Regions from separate parts of the Bacillus sp. KH172YL63 genome, predicted to be linked through region 1. Evidence: riboswitches for the same ligand, from Rfam matches in the RefSeq annotation. Region 1 holds a riboswitch; each other region holds the start of a gene.
The links. Region 1 has a riboswitch for S-adenosylmethionine ahead of KH172YL63_RS08670 (methionine biosynthesis PLP-dependent protein). Riboswitches for the same ligand answer to the same signal wherever they lie in the genome.

Region 1 (4,876 bases):
CCAAGAACGTATGTGTCCTGACCTGCTGCTTTTCTGGCAAGACGGACCGCCGCAGTGTTTATTTCCTTCACAGAGTCCTCAAGGCCGTACCTTGACAGCTTCTGATAGTTCGCTCCGTACGTATTCGTTTGAATGATATCGGCTCCAGCTTCGATATATTCCCTGTGAACCTTTACCACTTCATTCGGATGAGACAGATTCAACTCTTCAAAGCATCGGTCCACTCCGTATGAGTACAGCAGGGTCCCGATCGCCCCGTCTGCGATCAGTATCTTTTCTTTCAGTGCATCCAGTAACGGTTTCAACACATTCCCTCCTTCTCTATAAATTAATGACGCTGTTTCCTTTATTTCTATTTAAACTGTCCAGCCCCTGTTCAAGGTCTTTTATAAGCTCCTCGGCGTTCTCAAGCCCTACCGAGAGCCTCAATAATCCATCGGTGATTCCCCGCCTTTCCCTTTCTGCTTTCGGCATAGAGGCGTGGGACATCCTGCTAGGGTAGGAAAGGATCGATTCGACCGCCCCGAGGCTTACTGCAAAAACAGGTATATTGATATTCTCTATGAATCTTTTTACCTCTTCTTCTCCCTTTAACTTAAACGAAAGCACCGCTCCCGGACCTTCTGATTGGCGAATCTGAATCTCCCGTCCAGGATGATAGCTCAAACCTGGATAGTAGACTTCCTCGACTTCTTTTCTTTTCTCCAGAAACGTAGCGATCTTATAAGCCGATTCTGACGATTCCTTCAATCGTACATGAAGTGTTTTCAAACCTCTCAACAAAAGCCAGCAGTCCTGTGCACCCAATACGGCACCAAATGAATTTTGCAGGAAGGAAAGCTTCTCTGCAATTTCTTCACTTCCCGTCACAGCAAGGCCCGCCAGAACGTCGCTATGTCCGGCAAGGAATTTTGTTGCACTGTGCAGCACAACATCCACACCCAGGGAGATCGGCCTTTGAAGAAGGGGCGTCATGAATGTGTTATCCAGGAATGTCATACATCCATTCGCCCTTGCCAGCTTCACTACCCCTTGTATATCCGTGATGTTCAGGAGTGGATTCGATGGTGTCTCCATATAAATCACTTTTGTGTTTTCTTTGATTGAACAGGCGACTTCATGAAGATCTTTCATGTTTACGAACGAATAGTCTATGCCGAATTTGGTCAGGACTTCTGTGATCATGCGATAAGTTCCTCCATAAACTTCTTCAGATACAAGCACATGATCACCGCTCGATAATAATAAAAAGCTTGTTGAGATGGCCGCCATTCCCGATGAAAAGGCAAAGCCCCTCACGCCACCTTCAAGCTCAGCGATGGTTTCTTCCACTGTTTCCCTTGTCGGGTTTCCTGATCGGCTGTAGTCGTACTTGCCGTACTGATCAAAATCCTGTTGATGAAATGTGGTGGCATGATGTAACGGTGTTGAAACTGCCCCTGTTTCTTTATGGATACCGTGGGAATGGATGAGTGACGTCTGAATTGAAAATGGTTTTTTACTCATACGTATGCACCTCTTTTTCCAATTGATGAAAAACATTCTCCAAATCCTCGATTAAGTCGTCGATATGCTCGATTCCTACTGAAAATCTTAACAGCCGGTTACAAATGCCCAATTTGTTTCGTTCGTCTTCCGGAATATCCGCATGCGTCTGGGTGGCTGGATAGGTGATGAAACTTTCCACGCCGCCGAGACTTTCTGCAAACGTAATGACCTTTAACCTTTGAAGGAACGGGGAGACCCATTCTTCTTTTTCAAGGCGGAAAGAAAGCATGCCTCCCCTTCCCGGATACAGTACGTCCGTTACACACCGGTGTTCTTCAAGATAGCGGGCAAGTGCACGGGCATTTTCCTCATGTTGGCGCATTCTGAGGCTGAGTGTTTTCATCCCCCTCAGTAACAGCCAACAATCAAAGGGTGCCAACACCGATCCGATTGAATTTTGGATCGTATAGATTTTTTCAGCGAGCTCCCTGGACTGTACGATCACTGCCCCCGCCAATACATCATTATGTCCGCCCAGATACTTGGTGGCGCTGTGGACCACTATATCTGCCCCATCTGTTAATGGCTTCTGCAGAACCGGAGTATAAAACGTATTGTCTACGATCAGAAGTAACCCATTATCCTGCGCAAAGTGTGCAACTTCCGAAATATCAGCTTCATTCATCAACGGGTTGGTAGGCGTTTCAAGAAAAATCGCCCTCGTCCTTCCGTTCACTTTATTGGTGATGGCTGCAATATCACTTGTATCTACAAAATGAAAGATCATATCATACTGCTTCTCATATTGAGTAAATAAACGGTAACTGCCGCCATAGAGATCTTTCGAGACAACCAGTTCGTCCCCTGAAGAGAAAAGGCACAAAACGGCCTGAATCGCTGCCATCCCTGAACTGAAGGCAAATCCACCATAACCTTCTTCCAGTCCGGCCAACACATCCTCTAACGTGGCTCTCGTCGGATTCCCTGTTCTTGAATAATCATAACCGGTCGATTGCCCGATTCCCTTATGTTCATAAGCGGTCGATAAATGAATGGGCGGACTCACCGCTCCCGTAGCAGGGTCCTTCCGGTTACCCGCTTGAACAAGCAACGTTTCAATATGTTTACTCACGTTCATTCTCTCCTTTTCTTCCACTGAAATCGAAAAGGGAAAAAACAAAAAACCTTCTTATAAAATAAGAAGGTTTTGTCTATTCTTTCTCCCTCTTATCGTCCAAGTTGACATCAACTTGCTGGAATTAGCACCATACCTGTAACTGCGGCTGGTTGCTGAGGTGTCGTCGGGCCAGTCCCTCTACCTCTCTAGATAAGAAATTATTTGATTGTGTGAAGTTTAACTTTCTCATACTTTATAACAAGTAAGCATGGCTGTCAATGAAAAGTGAGAATTTTTAAAAAAGAAACGCAATTACTTTTTATTCGCTATGACTCACAACCGGTCATTTAACAGAACAAACTTTAGATCAATGTGGAATGTTCTCATTGAATCTTCCACACCATGCATTTGGTAATTCATTCCATACTTATGCTTTTTCACACTGCTGGTTAGCAACGTTTATTGAACACCAAGGATGTGATCCCCTAAGGTTTAAAACATTCGTTGGTTTACGTCCCATGGAAATGGTGTATACACATAGAAGAATCTTACAAAATTGACAGGAGTGATGAAGGTGAAAGGTGTTACATTTCAAGGAAAAGAAAAAATGGTCGTGAAAGAAGTAGAGGACCCTGCCATTCAAGAACGAACAGATATGATTGTGAGAATTACGGCTAGTGGCATATGTGGTTCTGATCTTCATCTTTATAAAGGAGGGATCGAGCCTGAGAAGGATTACGTGGTTGGTCATGAACCGATGGGAATCGTAGAAGAGGTCGGACCTGACGTAAAAACACTGAAAAAAGGAGACCGCGTCGTTATCCCTTTCAACATTGGCTGTGGAAGCTGCTTTTTCTGCGAGAACCAGATGGAGAGTCAATGCGATGAGTCCAACCCTCATGGTGAGGTAGGGGGTCTGTTCGGTTTCACTGAAATGAACGGGGGATATCCCGGAGGTCAGGCTCAGTACTTACGCGTTCCTTATGCCGATTTCACATCATTCAAAGTCCCTGAATCAAGTCAGTTGGAAGATGAAAGCGTCCTGTTTCTGTCAGATGTCATCCCTACCGCCTTTTGGAGTGTAGAGCACAGTGGCGTCAAAAAAGGAGATACGGTCATCGTACTTGGGAGTGGGCCGATTGGATTGATGGCACAGAAATTCGCTAAATTGAAAGGTGCCGAAAGGGTCATCGCTGTCGACCAGGTCGATCACCGTCTTGATCATGCGAAACGGACCAATCAAGTGGACATCTATAATTTCAAAAACTATGAAGATATCGGCTCCCTTTTACATGAAGATACAAAGGGCGGTGCTGATGTTGTGATTGATTGTGTAGGGATGGATGGAACCGTCCAGCCAAATGAAACATTCGGTTCTGAGTTCGATAATCAGTTCGGGACAATCAGCCCGATTAAAACCGCTTCACAAGCCGTCCGTAAATTTGGGACTGTTCAGTTGACCGGCGTGTATGCAACGGAAGCCAACCGCTTCCCATTGGGAGATTTCTTCAGCCGAAATGTTTCTTTGAAAATGGGACAGGCACCTGTCATCCACCTGATGCCCAAACTATATGATATGATCGAGAACAATGAATTTGATCCTACAGACATCATCACCCATGTCCTGCCGCTGGAAGATGCCGCAAAAGGATATGATATTTTTGATAAGAAAGCGGATGGAAATATCAAAGTCATTCTTAAACCATAAATAAAGAGCCGCATCTTTCCCCGGATGCGGCTCTTTCCTGATCACATGCCAATTCTTTCTCTGATTTCCTTCATGAATGGAGTGATCTTTTCCCTCGCCCGTTCCGCTCCTCTTTGTAAAATCCGGTCGATTTCGTGCGGATTGGCCATCAATTCGTTATATCTGGACCTTGGTTTCTCTAAGTAGGAATCCATCACTTGAAACAGCTCTGATTTGGCTTCACCCCATCCGATTCCTGAATGATACTTTTCCTTCATGACAGCCGCTTGTTCAGGAGTTGAAAATTCTTTATATAAGGAAAAAATGATCGATGTGTCAGGATCTTTCGGTTCTTCAGGCAATGAAGAATCTGTTTTGATTTTATTGATTAATTTCTTCAGCTTTTTCGGTTCCTCAAATAGAGGTATCGTATTATTATAGCTTTTGCTCATTTTCCGGCCGTCCAATCCTGGTATGACAGCCGTATCTTCTTCTATGACATACTCTGGCAGAGTGAATGTTTCCCCGTAGACTTTATTGAAATTCTCAGCGATGTCCCGTGCAATTTCCACGTGCTGGACCTG
Region 2 (4,876 bases), 2.0 Mb from region 1:
TTGTCGCTGATCAAGTCATAAGCCACTTCGACTTTGTGAAGCTTATCATTCAGCTCACCTTTTCCGTCAAATTGGGCAACGCCGTCCCCGGACTTACCGGTCCACTCCAAGCCGCCGTACATGCCCCCTGCACCGATCAGCATACTGACGATGATGGTGATGATGAACTTTCTGCCCGTCCACTTCATATATTCCCCTCCAGCTTATGTTTATCTTTGGCAATGACCAGGCGTTCAACCACAGCTGCCCGATCTCCAACGAAAAAAGACACCACACAAAAACGCGCTGAGGCGGTGCGATGTCTTTGCTTATTTCACTATATGCCGGAGAGGGACGAGTTATGATAAGGGGGGGTTCATTTCATGCCGGTAAATACTTCTTTTTTCAAATGGGAAGCGATGATCCCTCCCCACTTTTCAAATTCAACGAGGAAACCGTCATGGCCGAATTCTGTCGAAATAAAATAGTGGCGGCCGTTTGACGTCTTCTCGGTAAAATCCTTTAAATACTCAGGGGAATAGATGCTGTCGCCTTCATAGCTGATGGAAATCAGCTCGCTCGGATAAGTTCCGGCCACATGTTCAAGATCTCCCCTCCCCCGGGCGATATCATGGGTGTTCATTGCTTTCAGGAGCGTCAGATAGCTGTTCGGGTCAAACCTCCTTGCTAGCTTCTGTCCCTGATAATCCAGATAGCTTTCCACACTGAAGCGGTCATCCTTTTCCTCACGGCGGAACCGCTCGTCAAACAGCTCCCGTGTCCGGTACGTGACCATGCCGACCATCCTGGCAATCTCCAATCCTTTTATAAGTGAACCATCACGGTAATGTCCATTGCAAAAGGCAGGATCCCCTTCAATCGCGGTGATGCCGATGTGATTAAATGCAATCCCAAAGTCATTCAACCGGGGCGTGACCGCCAGTGCGAATACTTTACCGATGTAATCAGGATAAAGGACGCCCCACTCCAGTGCCTGCATGCCTCCCAACGAACCCCCTATGACCGCTTCTATACGGGGAACTGCAAGCAGCTTTAACGCCTCATACTGAGCGTTGACCATATCCCTGATCGTGATGCCAGGAAAGCTCGGACCGTACGGCTGTCCAGTATCCGGGTTTCTTGTCGTAGGCCCTGTGCTCCCTTCACATCCTCCCAGGACATTGAAAGAAATCACCTGATAGTGATTTGTATCGATATAAGAACCGGGCCCGATCAATCCATCCCACCAGCCCGGGCACTCATCCGTCCCCTTCACTATATGGGTCCCGGTGAGGGCGTGGCAGACAAGGATCACAGGACCCTCTTTATTTCCTGTACGTTCATATGCCAAATCGACATTCCGCAGCGTGGTGCCTGACTCTAATGTGAGGGATGGGAGAGATATGGAGCTGACTTCATACGCAGTGGACGCATCCATTTCTCCACCTCCTTTTTCAAGTTTGTCGTTTCTTCCTTATACAGGAGAGGTTTCCAGTGCCACTTCGATTGCGTGGTCAAGGTCCTCAATAAGATCCTTCGCCGATTCCAATCCAACAGAAAGCCTCACCAGATCCTCCGTCACGCCAGTCGCCCGGATTTCCTCGGCGTTCAACTGCTGGTGTGTCGTGGAAGCCGGATGGATGATCAATGATTTCGCATCCCCCACGTTCGCCACATGTGACCAAAGGGAAATATTGTCGACGACTTTCCGGCCCGAATCCCTTCCACCTTTGATGCCAAACACAACGATCGATCCGGCACCGTTTTTCAAATACTTCTCGGCAAGCCCGTGGGACGGATGCTGTGGGAGTCCCGGATATGACACCCATGCGATCCCTTGATGCTGATCGAGATGCTCGGCGATCTTCCGGGCATTTTCTGTATGGCGTTCAATGCGGAGATGGAGCGTCTCCAACCCCTGCAGGAGCAGGAACGCATTTTGCGGGCTCAGACATGCCCCAAGATCCCGCAGCAGCTGTACCCTCAATTTAGTAATGAAGGCGGCCGCACCCACATCCTGTGCGTAGCGCAATCCGTTATAGCTTGGATCCTCCTCGGTGAAGCCCGGGAACTTCTCATGATTCCAGTCAAACTTCCCGCCGTCGATCACCACTCCCCCAATCGCCGTCCCGTGGCCGCCGATCCATTTCGTGGCAGAATGGATGACAATATCTGCTCCCCACTCAATCGGCTTACAAATATACGGCGTCGCAAACGTGTTATCGATGATGAGCGGAATATGATGCTCATGTGCAACCTTCGCCACCGCTTCAATATCCAGCACGTGAAGACTTGGATTCCCGATCGTCTCCGCAAACACCGCCTTCGTTTTCTCAGTGATCCTCTTGCGGAAATTCTCCGGATCGGACGGATCTACGAAATGGACCTTGATGCCGTATTTCGGAAGCGTCGTGGAAAAGAGGTTATACGTCCCGCCATACAGATTTGTCGCAGCCACAATCTCATCACCTGCCTGCGCAATGTTCAGGATCGCCAGGGAAATCGCCGCCATCCCCGACGACACCCCAAGCGCCCCGATGCCGCCCTCGAGCAGTGCCAGGCGCTTCTCCAGCACATCGACCGTCGGGTTCATGATCCGGGTATAAATGTTCCCCGGCTCTTCAAGGGCAAATAATTTTGCGGCATGATCACTGCTGTCAAATACATAGGATGTGGTTTGGTAAATCGGGACCGCACGTGATCCTGTGGTCGGGTCCGGTTCTTGGCCTCCGTGAAGCAGTAGTGTGTCGAAGTCGAATGATTTGGTCATTTTGGGTTCCTCCTGTGGGTTGGGATTTTGGTTTGGTTAGGGTGTTGCCTAGGCATTTGCCTAGGGTTTTGCCTGTTGAATTTTGGGTGGATTTTGTCTGTTGAATTTAGGCTGATTTTTGACTGTTAAACTTTGAACGAATTTTAACTGTTGAATCCAAACTGATTTTTACTGTCAAACTTCAACCGAATTTTAACTGTTAAATCTAAGCTGATCTTTACCTGTCAAACTTCAACCGATTTTTAACAGGCAACAAAACCGGGCAAACCGCCCAGTCAAACTCCCCCCGATCCTCTACCGGAAAGAGCAAAACAAAAACCCCCTTCCTAAGAAGAGGGTCTAATTGAATAGGGTCCTCCTCTTATCTTTCAGGCAAATTGCCTGCAGGAATTAGCACCTTTTCATGAGACGCGATCTGCGCACATGAAGGTTGCCGGGTTTCATCGGGCCTAGTCCCTCCACCTCTCTGGATAAGAGCATGTAGTTGTCAATGTGTGATTTCTTGCGTTGAGATGAATTATAAAGGGTAACCGACCTCAGCGTCAAGGGTATTGTTAGAATTTTTTAATTATTTACTTTTCGACCGATTTTTTAACAGCTTCTTCAAATTGAGCGACGATGTCCTCCCCGTCTTCGATGCCGAGCGATATCCGGACGACGTGGGTGTTGATGCCGAGCTTTTTCTGGGCATCTTTCGGCAGGGCACGGTGGGATGTTCCGAGCGGGTAGGACACCGTTGTTTCGACACCGGCAAGGGAAGGAACGATTTTGATCCAGCCGAGGGACTTGAAGAAGGTGCTCATATCGCATCTTTCATCAAGCTCGATCGTCACGATCGCCCCGTTTCCTTTCGTCGATAAGTTTGTCGGGTAATAAACTTCTTTAATATCGGTGTTGCTGTGAAGCCATCCTGCCAGGGTTTCTGCGTTGCGGGCCTGGGTGCCGATCCGGAGCGCGAGGGTTTTTGCCCCTCGGCATGTCAGCCAGGCTTCGAATGGACTCAGATTGGAGCCGATGTTGACGACCTTCTCTCTTGCCTTCCTTACCAACTCTTCCTTTCCGACGACGACCCCGGCGGTGATGTCACTGTGGCCGCCGATATATTTCGTGGCGCTGTGTGCGACAAGATCCACCCCTTCAAGGTAAGGCTGTTGTAAAAACGGTGTCGCAAAGGTGTTATCAATCATGGTGAACAGATTGTGTTCTTGAGCGAGGTTCACCATTTGTTTGATATTCTCTACCCGCATAAACGGATTAGTGACTGTTTCACTGTATAGGAGCTTTGTTTGCGGGGTTAGGGCCGCTTCAATGCTATCTTTATCGGTAAAGTCGACGAAAGTGGTCAAGATGCCGAATGACTTCAGCTCTTCTTTTAGCATATGGAATGTGCCGCCGTATAAATCCTCGGCAGCCACGATATGATCACCTGAGCGGACAATGGCAAGGATGCCGACAAGGATGGCCGATAACCCTGATGATGTGGCCACTCCGGCCGGTGCACCTTCAAGGCCGGCAACCATGTTCCCCAGCTCATCTGTATTGGGATTCCCCGTTCTTGTGTAGAGATAAGGGGACTTCCCTTCATAGAAACCTTCAAGCTCTTCAAGGGAACTGAATGAGAAAGCGGACGTCTGATAAATCGGCGTCGTTTTACTGTGGATCTCCTCCGTTCCCTGTAACTGACTATGTACGACCTTCGTAGTGAAATTCATGTCTGTCATCCTTCCTGAATCGATGTATTTTTAAAAGTGTATCATATTCAGAAGATTGTGGCATGAAAAAAACCTGCTGCCGATCAAGGCAACAGGTTCTTCTTTATACGCGTTCCAAACATCCGATCAAACGGTTTTCAATATCGAGTGCAGTAGCCTTCAATTCATCAGAATCGACCATTTCAATCAGCTTGCTTGGCTTCGCCATACCGATCTTCGTTGTCCCTGATTCTGTGTAGACGGTCACTTTACAAGGGAGGAAGTAGCTGACGAGCATGCTCTCTTCAAGCACCTTCTTCGCTTCATGGGGATTACACACTTCCAATACGACGACTTCTTCGTTAAAGTCCAATCCTTTGTCATCAAGTTTTTGTGCCAGATCAAGATGCCACAGTACACCAAAGCTTTCCTCTTT
Region 3 (4,876 bases), 250 kb from region 1:
ATGCTTATTTTGATTTCGCCTTTGTTCTTTTGACACTGCGGCTTTATGCCATACGATGTTTTCCTGGTTATCACTCACGCAAAATCCTCCTTAAGAGCTTTCTTTTGATTCCTGCTGCAGCCCTTTGATCAATACTTGAATGACTTCCGGCCGGCTGAAGGTCGATGGGGGCACTTCCCCGTTCCGCAGCATCCCTCTCACCTTGGTGCCGGAAAGGATGACGTGATGCTCTTTGTCATGGGGACACGTCTTTGTGGTGGCCATTCCTTCGCATTTCCCGCAATAGAAACTGTGTTCAAAACGTAGCGGGATGATCCCGATTTCATCTTCACTGAACTGATCAAAGATTTTCTGTGCATCGTAGGTTCCGTAATAATCGCCGACCCCTGCATGGTCCCTTCCTACGATGAAATGGGTACAGCCATAGTTTTTTCTGACGAGTGCATGGAAGATGGCTTCCCTCGGTCCTGCATACCTCATCGCCGCGGGAAAGACTCCGAGGAATACCCGCTTCTTGGGATAATAATGCTTCAGCAGGACGTCATAGCTTTCCATTCTGATTTCAGCTGAAATATCATCAGCCTTCGTTTCCCCGACCAACGGATTCAAGAACAGGCCGTCCACGGTTTCCAATGCTGTCTTTTGGATATATTCGTGTGCCCGGTGAACCGGATTACGCGTCTGGAATCCGACGATGGTCTTCCAGCCTTGTTGTGAGAACTTTTCCCTTGTTTCCTTCGGATCGAATGTGTGCGCACTGAATGGTTTCGGAAGTCTCCGGATCAACGTGATCTTACCCCCGACGTATCGGTCACCCCGCTGCATCAGTTTCTTTACACCTGGGTGGGCAATGTCTGTTGTGCCATAAACCAATCGTGCTTCTTTTTGCTTGTCGGGGACATATATATCTTCTATATCGATCAATCCGTATGTGTCTCCCTTATATACGAGACGGCTTTTAACACCGGCCTTTAGGGGAGCTGCCGTTTCTTCATCGATGGGCAGTGTGACCGGTATGCTCCAAACCGTCCCAGCCTTCAATCGAAGATTTTCTACGACACCCTCATAGTCAGGCTCCGTTAGGAATCCTTCAATCGGACTGTATGCGCCGATCCCGATCAATTCGAGATCGCTTAACGCTATTTCGTCCAATGGGATTTCTGGTTCAATGTCTTCATAGGCCTCCTTGGGTGAATAAGCTTCAATTAATTTTCCGCCGTGTGGCTGTAAACTCATTCCATATCCTCCTTTATATATTGTTTTAATCAGAATTAAGATTAAATCCCTCCGCCGTCCTCGTGTAAAGAACGTCTCTCTTCGTTTATAACCCTCATCAGGGAAAGTGCACCGATTGTCGCGATGATGACGCTGACCGGAACGACCATGGAATAAAGATCACGGTCAATGACAAGCTTCACCAATACATATGAAATGCAAAGAGAGATCAGTGGGGACACCACCCATATTTTCACGATTTTCTTCACGATTTTCTTTTGCAGCATGTGCTTTCCGTCTTTTGCCATCCCTAATCCGATGATGGAAGAGGACGTCACCTGGGTAAGGGGAATTGGCAATCCGTACAGGGAACTCACCATGACCAGCAATGCACCGGTAGTTGAGATCAAGATGCCTTCTGCCTTCGAGTACTGTGTGATTTTCTTCCCGTTTGTTTCAACCACTTTCTTACCAAGTAAAATTGCGCCGAGGGAAACAAATAAGCCGCCGATCCATATTCCATTAGAAGCGGATAATAAACCGGATCCTACAAGGGGACCGACTGCATTTGCCACATTGTTCATCCCTGCTGAAAAAGCCTCAAAGAACCCTGCAACAATCAATACATATGCAAGCCAGCCTTTTTCTAACCGGACTCCCCGTTTTCCAAGCTTCACCAGCAAAATTCCACATAACCAGGTCAATCCGAACGCGATGACCGGGACAATCACCCAGAAGCTCATGATGGTGATCAAAGACTTCACGTACAGCACCTGAAAGCTGACTCCTACACCAACCACCGCCCCGACCGTCACTTCACTTGTTGATAAGGGGATCCCGATTAAATTCGCCAGGAACAGCGATATGGTCGCCGAAGATAATATGATGATGACAATCTTGATGGATAAGAGTGATGGCGGGATGATCCCTGAACTGATGGTCTTCACCACTTCACCGCCGCCAAGTACCGCTCCGCTCAGAACACCGATTGCACAAATCAAGAGAGCCGTACGGATATTCTTGATGGCTCCCGCTCCATACGCCACCCCCATCGATGCGGCCGCTCCACTGGCACCAATGTTCATGGCAAAGAACAAGCTGATCGCGATGGCCAGAATTTCAAGCAAAGATTCTCACCCCGCTTAATGAAGTCCGCATTCTGTCTTGCCTTTACCCGTCCATCTCCCAGAGCGGAGATCATTCATATCGATGGCAGGCTTTGTGCAATGGGAGCAGCCTATACTCGGATATCCCTGATCATGGAGGGCGTTATACGTTAGATTCTGTTTATGGGCGTATCGCCAAATGTCTTTCCATGTCCAGTGGATCAATGGACAAATTTTGATGGATTGGAATTTTTCATCCTTGTTGATGAATTCAACATTCCTCCTTGTGGGCGATTGTTCCCTCCTTAAGCCTGAAATCCATGCTTTTCCTTCTGATAGTGACTCTTTTAAAGGATCTAACTTTCGAATTTGACAGCACTGATTTGGATTTCTCTCCCACAGCTTTTCTCCGTGGACCTCAGCCTGCTCTTTTAAGGTTAATTCCGGTTTTTTCATCTGAATATCTATACCTGGATATCTTTTTCTTACTTTTTCGATGACCTCATAAGTTTCTTTAAAATGTACGCCTGTATCCAGAAATACAATCTTTGCGTGAGGTTCTACCTTGCTTATGAGATCGATCAGGACGATGCCTTCGATTCCGAAACTGCAGGCATAGACGACTTCGCCTCCGTACTCTTCATAAGTCCATTTCAGTACATTCAAAGCGCCCTTATAAACAGGGTCTATGTCAAAATCGACAGTGTGCGCTTTCCAGTTTGAGTAGGTTAACATATTGCACCCCTTTCCCTGAGGCTTATCCATACAAAAAGAGGCGATAACAAGATAAAGGGATTCCCCTATCTGTGTTATGCGCCTCTAGTTGTCTAGTCAGCTTATTTAATTCGGACTTTCTCATTTTTCTCTAGTTGAATGACTTTCCCGTCTTGAACGACGATCGTGATGGAACCAAAATTCATCGATTCCAGCATGGATTGAATCTTTTCCATCACGTCGTCCCCGTTTTGTTTATTCGCTTTGGTCACATGATTCCCCCAATTTCTTCTTATCCAGATTCAAAAACAAAAAAACAACCATCCATTTTGGAAAGTTGTTCAGGTAAGAATACCTTATCTTCCAAAATGACTTCCCATTTTGCTGGAATTAGCACCTTACATTTCGTAGGTTGCTGGGCTTCACAGGGCCAGATCCCTCCACCACTCTGGATAAGAGTTATTAATTTTAATATTCTAAATAATATCACATTACACACGGAAGTCAACCCGACTTTTTCTATCGGATTTATGTCTTTTGTCTTATTTTTACTTTCCATATACTTTATATCTATTCAATCAATTGGTGTAATACGACATCATATTTTTTCAATTGCTGGATGGAGCCCTACTGGAAAAGTGAATAGACGATGCTTCCTTCAAGCACTTTTTTGTCATGCTGATTGATTGCGAGTAGGCTGAAGGAGAGACAATTTTCCCTTATATCTGTTAATTCGGCGAGCAGGGTGATGTTGTCTCCAAGGAGGACCATCCCTGTAAAACGGACAGAGTAGTCTTGTATGAAGCCTTCCTCACTATGAGCGCTGAACAGCCTGGAGGCAGTTCCCATCGTCCACATCCCATGGGCGATGATACCGGGGAGCCCGAGATTCAGTGCTACTTCTTCATTCACATGAATGGGATTGTGATCACCTGAAGCCTTGCTGTAAGAAATCAAATCTTCCAGCGAAACCGGTCCCAGTTCAAGCGGGGGAAGTCGGTCTCCTTTTTGATATGTCCGAAGATTTCTCATTGATTCCACCTCTCTTTGACGGCTTCCGTAATGATTACAGTGGAGGTGGAAAAGAAAATGGTCTCTCCCTCCGGTGTTTTCCCGATGTCCTCGATCACAAGGAAGCCAAGCGTCCCCGACGAACCGGCCCGTTCATTATAATTCTTTATCTCAGTCGAGCAGCATATCGTTTCGCCTACATATAACGGCCTCCTGTATTGAAAAGACTGTTCCCCGTGGATCAATCCTTCGTTTGGTAAATGGAAACCTTCAATCATTCCGTAGTCAAACACCCTCGGGAAAGTTGGTGGAGCAATATTTCTACCATAACGGGAACGTTTGCCGTACTCTTCGTCCACATAGATGGGATGAGGGCCGCCGATCGCTTCTGCAAATTGACGTACGGCGTTCTGTTCGACAATGTTGGCAACAGGATCAGAGCGCCTGCCTATATATTTCTGGAACATGTCTACACCTCTATTCTTTTCAAACTCTTACTATTATCTTATCATTCTATCCTGAAAATTATGGAGGTGACTTGAGAATCAGGGCTGTCATGGAGATTTTTTTACAAAAAGAGGGGCAGTCCCATTCTGTCATGAGGCTGCCCCTTGTATCAGATGTCAAGTTGATGAATTGTTTTCTTTCGTGACGTGCAGTAAATGAATCGTATCAGGAGGATTTTTGCAAATCGCTGATATGACAGCGATTCCATCTGCCCCTGCTCTAAGAACCTGTGATGCATTTCCCGCGTGAATGCCACCGATACCCACAAGTGGCAGCTCTATGCCTGCTTTTCTGATTGATCTGATCACTGAGGGACCTTGCAC
Region 4 (4,876 bases), 1.5 Mb from region 1:
GAACGCTGAACTTATCATCCAGATGAACATACCTAATCTTCTTATTAGAAAGGCAGAATCATATGAAACACACTAAAATTGTGAATCTCCTCGTTGCGCTAAGTACGATTAATAGCTTTGGATCCGCATTGACATGGACCGGCCTTCCGATCCTGGCCTTTTACCTGACAGGTTCCCCTTTATTTACCAGTTTCTTATTTATCACCAGCTCCATAGCAAGGATCGTCACAACCTTCTTTGGTGGATATTACGTAGACAAATACAAGAAAATCACGATTATGATCCTGTGCATCATTGGATCAATCTTTACCTTTTCCTTCCTTTTCCTGGCCATTCAGCAAGAACTGTTCTATCTACTTGTTCCCCTTATGGTACTCAATGGGTTATTTGGCTCAGCCAATGCTTTAGCACAGAACATCTGGATGAATAAGTTAATTGAAGGGGATAACTTAGTCAAGCACATTAGTGCCAGAAATTCTTGGTTCTTGTCTGCAAAAACACTTGGGTTTGGTCTTGGGCCGGTATTTTTCAAACTCTTTGCGGCCAATGCATTGCTTTTCGATTTAGCTACATATGTTATTAGTTTGGGAATCGTCCTTTTTATTCAGAAATCTTACGTGAAAGATGAAACGATCGATACAGTGAGCGATAGAAATCCAACTAAAATATTGCATAATCTGAAGGAATCTTTTATCAGTGTCTGGAAGAGTAAAACATTATCCGAGTTAAGTATATTAGAGACGATCAATGGTATGATTACCCCGATTATTATAAGCGTTTCTGTATTCGTGTTAGATTTAAGGTACGATGCAAGTACAGCCGTATTCTCAGGGTTCTGGATCATTGGAGGCATCGGATCGATCCTTGCCAACATGCTTTTATCAAAAGTGGATGTTTACAAGTGGTCAAAGTTACAGCTCCTCATCACTTCAAACGCCCTCATTGTCGGGGGATTAATCATGATGACTGCATCGCCCGTTCCAATCTTTTATTTGATCGGCTTTTCATTATTTACATTCGGGACCCCGATCATCAATAATCTGTTACGGGCTGAAATATTCATTAAAGCCCCTAACCATATGAAAGCCAAATACAAATCCATTACCATTGCTCTAAGCGACCTTAGTAAACTAATCTTTATACCGATTTCTTACTTGATCATAGATGAATTCGGAGTTGTATCTTTCTTGATCATCTTTACCATACTCTCCCTTTTCCGGGTGAACTATTCATTTAAAATTCTCTTATCAAATGAGAAAACGATTCGTGAAGAAGGTGACTCCATTGCATAGTTTAAGGGGGGTAGGAATAAGCTACCGAAATGAATTTGCAGATCAACTGGACGATTTAAAGGAAATGGTGGATTTCTTAGAAATATCACCTGAATTGTTTTATCATCCAAGTACGAATGAAGAACTTTCCAGGCTGAAAAGGGACTTTACCCTGGTGGCTCATAGTTTGTCTTTATCTATGGCTACATTCGAAGATATCAATGAAAGGAAATTGGATAGGCTGATAGAGCTGAGTAACGAGATCAATGCCCCCTTTATTACGGATCACCTTGCCGTTAGCAGTGTGGGGGAATATTCTTTGACTGACTTTATTCCATCCTTCTTTATAGACGAATCCATCCATTTACTTAAAGACAAAGCGCGTCACTTTCACCACCATGTTGGCAGGCAACTTTATCTGGAAAATATCACATACCAATTCAACTGGCCCAATAATGTTTATAGTGAATGTGAGTTCTGGGTCAGATTATTAAACGAAACAGAGATAGGTATGTTGTTGGATGTTTCTAATCTCTATGTAAATTCAGTCAATCACGATTATGATCCTTATCAATTCTTTGATGCTCTACCAAAGGAAAAGATTAACCACTTGCATATTGCCGGTTTCACAGAAATGGATGGTATTCTCATCGATTCACATGCTGAGCCTGTTCATGAAGAAGTCTGGAGATTACTGGAATATATTCTGGAGAATGCCCCTGTACATACGATTAACCTTGAAAGAGATATGAATCTTGAAGGAACCAAAGATGTAAAAGAAGATTTAAAAAGATTAAAACAAATGTTTCAAGCCAATTATATTCTATAGTTTATGTGTGCCTGATCCTTATGAGGACAGGCGTCTTTTTTGTATGGTAAGTAGTTGAACCTTTCGTAAAATGAAGCAGGTAAACACGCAAAAATGGATGAACCATGATTTTGCACGCCTGCATTACGTCAAAGTGTATGGAAGCACGGGAACCGTCCCCGTGCTTGTGCTTCTTTGTTGTATAGTATAATAAGAAAAACCAAAACAAATAAAAGTATCTAAGAGTAATAGCTTACAAATCTTCACCACATCCCCCCACTAACCATCAATTCACAAAGGAGACACCAACCATGGAATCAATCGTAAGCAGGGTCCTTGATCAGATGGATCTGCAGCTGTTGGATTTGCTGCAAAAGGACGGGAATTTGAGCAATCTCCAATTATCGAAGCGGGTCAATTTGTCCGCACCGGCCGTGCATGCTCGGATCAAGCGGCTGGAGACGGAAGGGTATATCAAGAAGCAGGTAGCGATACTGAATCATGAGAAGCTTGGATTTGATTTGTTGTGCTTTGTGTTCATGAGTACGAATGAGCACCGGACGGAGAAGCTGGAAGCGTTGGAGGAGACATTGGAAGCGATGAAAGAGGTGCTGGAATGTCACTGTCTGACCGGCGAATACGATTATCTCCTGAAGGTTGCCTGCAAGGATCGGAAGGGGCTCGAGCTCTTTATCAGGCGGCTGAATGAAATGGGGATCACGAAGATCCAGACGAGCCTGGCGCTCCGGGAGATCAAGGATTCGACGGTGCTGCCGATACATGGGGAATAACTTATAATAAAGGTGTTGTGTATGAATAAATTGAGAATAGCCTGGATTATACCCAATGTGCTGCTTTACATTGCTTTTATCTTTTTACTATTTTTTATAACCGGAAATGATAATGGTTTGAAAGAAATCAACGCATTGAACATATATGTCGTTCTTACTATATTGATATTTGCAGTAGCGGTATTTGGCAGTATAAGGATTGCCAAGTGGATGAGAGAAGGGAAACTTTGATTGGACATACCCTTTCTATACCAAATAATTTAGTGTACGATAAAAAAATATTCTACAAATAGCAATCTTGCACAGGAGGAGGATTTCACCATGTCACATATCATCAATGCAGCAGCGGATTTCTTCTGGCAGCATGATATTTATTTCCGGATTGTGGTGAGTGCGGTCCTGGGGTTCGTGATCGGATGGGACCGGACGTCGAAAAATAAGCCTGCCGGGTTAAAGACGTATACGTATGTGGCGGTGGCCTGTACGTTGATCACGATCGTTTCGATTGAAGGGGCGGAAATGCTCAGTCAGCCGGACAGCGGGAAGATGATGGATCCTTTCCGGCTTGCGGCTCAAATTGTTTCAGGGCTCGGTTTCTTAGGTGCAGGTGTGATCCTGAAAGACGGCCTGCGGGTAAAAGGACTCACTTCCGCTGCGATGATTTTCTACGTAGGTGGAGTCGGCATCGGGATTGGGGCAGGCTTTTACGGGATCGTCATCTTCGCGACCCTGATCACGTTCATCACAACGAGGATCGGGAACATTTTCGAAGGCCGGGAAATGACGACCGTGCGGCTGCCGAAGATGGGGAAGAAAAAAGAGGAAGAGAAGGATGAGGAGTAGGCTCGAGGCCTGTTCTCTCCACTCTGTATTGCGGCAAAACTGACCTGGGACTGAGGTCAGTTTTTTTAGTTTTTTATGAAATATTCAAAAAACATTGTTGACAAAACAATGGAAATTCTATACCATTACCCTAATGCTTAAACGCATCATAACATTAATTAAATAAAGCGATATCTTCTTATCCAGAGAGGTGGAGGGACTGGCCCTGTGATACCTCGGCAACGGGTTCTTATGAATACCGTGCCAATTCCATCAAGTCATGTGACTTGAAAGATGAGAAGAGCGGGACATCTACATATTTGTGCCTCTCTTCTTATGAAGGGGGGCACTTTTTATTTGGCCGGAAGCACAAGTAAGAGGGATACATAGCGAAAGGAGAAGGTCCTGTATGATCAGAGTTCAGAATGTTACGAAAGTATTCGAGACGAAGGATGGCCCGTTCAATGCTTTGAAGAATGTTTCCTTCGAGGTGAAAAAGGGAGAGATTTATGGCGTGATCGGGTTCAGCGGGGCGGGTAAGAGCACGCTTGTCCGCTGTCTCAATTTTTTAGAGAAACCTTCATCGGGTGATATTTTCATAGAGGGGCGCAGCCTGAAGGATCAGTCGGCGATTGATCTGAGGAAGGAGCGGCACCGGATCGGGATGATTTTTCAGCATTTCAATCTGTTTCAGTCCCGGACGGTGGCAGGGAATATCGCCTATCCTCTGAAACTTGCAAAGTGGCCGAAAGAAAGAATCAGTGAAAGGGTCAAGGAGCTGCTCGCGTTTGTCGGACTTGAAGATAAAGCGAAGCATTATCCCGACGAGCTGTCAGGCGGTCAGAAGCAGAGGGTGGGGATTGCAAGGGCCCTCGCGACCTCGCCATCGATTCTCCTCTGCGATGAAGCCACATCCGCACTGGATCCCCAGACGACCGAATCAATTTTGAATCTATTAAAAAGAATCAACGGGGAGTATGGGATTACAATCGTGATGATCACCCACGAAATGGGGGTCATCCGGGAAATCTGTGATAAGGTCGCGGTGATGGAAAATGGAGAAATCGTGGAAGAGGGAAGCGTGTTCGATATCTTTTCCAACCCGCAGACCTCGACGACGAAAAACTTTGTGAAAAGTGTCATGAATGATCAGCTGCCGGCATCGGTTCTCGACAAATTGAATG

Region 2: another riboswitch for S-adenosylmethionine. It lies ahead of KH172YL63_RS19210 (O-acetylhomoserine aminocarboxypropyltransferase/cysteine synthase family protein); the one in region 1 lies ahead of KH172YL63_RS08670 (methionine biosynthesis PLP-dependent protein).
Region 3: another riboswitch for S-adenosylmethionine. It lies ahead of KH172YL63_RS09900 (YezD family protein); the one in region 1 lies ahead of KH172YL63_RS08670 (methionine biosynthesis PLP-dependent protein).
Region 4: another riboswitch for S-adenosylmethionine. It lies ahead of KH172YL63_RS16655 (methionine ABC transporter ATP-binding protein); the one in region 1 lies ahead of KH172YL63_RS08670 (methionine biosynthesis PLP-dependent protein).

What each region holds. Positions count from the first base shown of each region.
Region 1 covers NZ_AP022842.1:1,745,358-1,750,233, reverse strand. The annotation lists gene KH172YL63_RS08680 (bifunctional homocysteine S-methyltransferase/methylenetetrahydrofolate reductase) at 1-305, opposite strand, end outside; gene metC (cystathionine beta-lyase) at 322-1,506, opposite strand; gene KH172YL63_RS08670 (methionine biosynthesis PLP-dependent protein) at 1,499-2,626, opposite strand; SAM riboswitch class I at 2,713-2,822, opposite strand; gene KH172YL63_RS08665 (zinc-dependent alcohol dehydrogenase) at 3,180-4,313, shown strand; gene KH172YL63_RS08660 (tryptophan--tRNA ligase) at 4,355-4,876, opposite strand, start outside.
Region 2 covers NZ_AP022842.1:3,752,593-3,757,468, forward strand. The annotation lists gene KH172YL63_RS19200 (S41 family peptidase) at 1-188, opposite strand, end outside; gene metX (homoserine O-acetyltransferase MetX) at 356-1,417, opposite strand; gene KH172YL63_RS19210 (O-acetylhomoserine aminocarboxypropyltransferase/cysteine synthase family protein) at 1,454-2,749, opposite strand; SAM riboswitch class I at 3,108-3,226, opposite strand; gene KH172YL63_RS19215 (trans-sulfuration enzyme family protein) at 3,322-4,461, opposite strand; gene KH172YL63_RS19220 (DUF302 domain-containing protein) at 4,565-4,876, opposite strand, start outside.
Region 3 covers NZ_AP022842.1:1,995,339-2,000,214, forward strand. The annotation lists gene cysC (adenylyl-sulfate kinase) at 1-78, opposite strand, end outside; gene sat (sulfate adenylyltransferase) at 91-1,236, opposite strand; gene KH172YL63_RS09890 (sulfate permease) at 1,278-2,300, opposite strand; gene KH172YL63_RS09895 (phosphoadenylyl-sulfate reductase) at 2,358-3,056, opposite strand; gene KH172YL63_RS09900 (YezD family protein) at 3,158-3,271, opposite strand; SAM riboswitch class I at 3,389-3,494, opposite strand; gene KH172YL63_RS09905 (MaoC/PaaZ C-terminal domain-containing protein) at 3,663-4,067, opposite strand; gene KH172YL63_RS09910 (MaoC family dehydratase N-terminal domain-containing protein) at 4,064-4,513, opposite strand; gene thiE (thiamine phosphate synthase) at 4,670-4,876, opposite strand, start outside.
Region 4 covers NZ_AP022842.1:3,256,400-3,261,275, reverse strand. The annotation lists gene KH172YL63_RS16685 (hypothetical protein) at 1-76, shown strand, start outside; gene KH172YL63_RS16680 (MFS transporter) at 63-1,292, shown strand; gene KH172YL63_RS16675 (multinuclear nonheme iron-dependent oxidase) at 1,267-2,100, shown strand; gene KH172YL63_RS16670 (Lrp/AsnC family transcriptional regulator) at 2,391-2,870, shown strand; gene KH172YL63_RS16665 (hypothetical protein) at 2,892-3,101, shown strand; gene KH172YL63_RS16660 (MgtC/SapB family protein) at 3,192-3,713, shown strand; SAM riboswitch class I at 3,889-3,993, shown strand; gene KH172YL63_RS16655 (methionine ABC transporter ATP-binding protein) at 4,102-4,876, shown strand, end outside.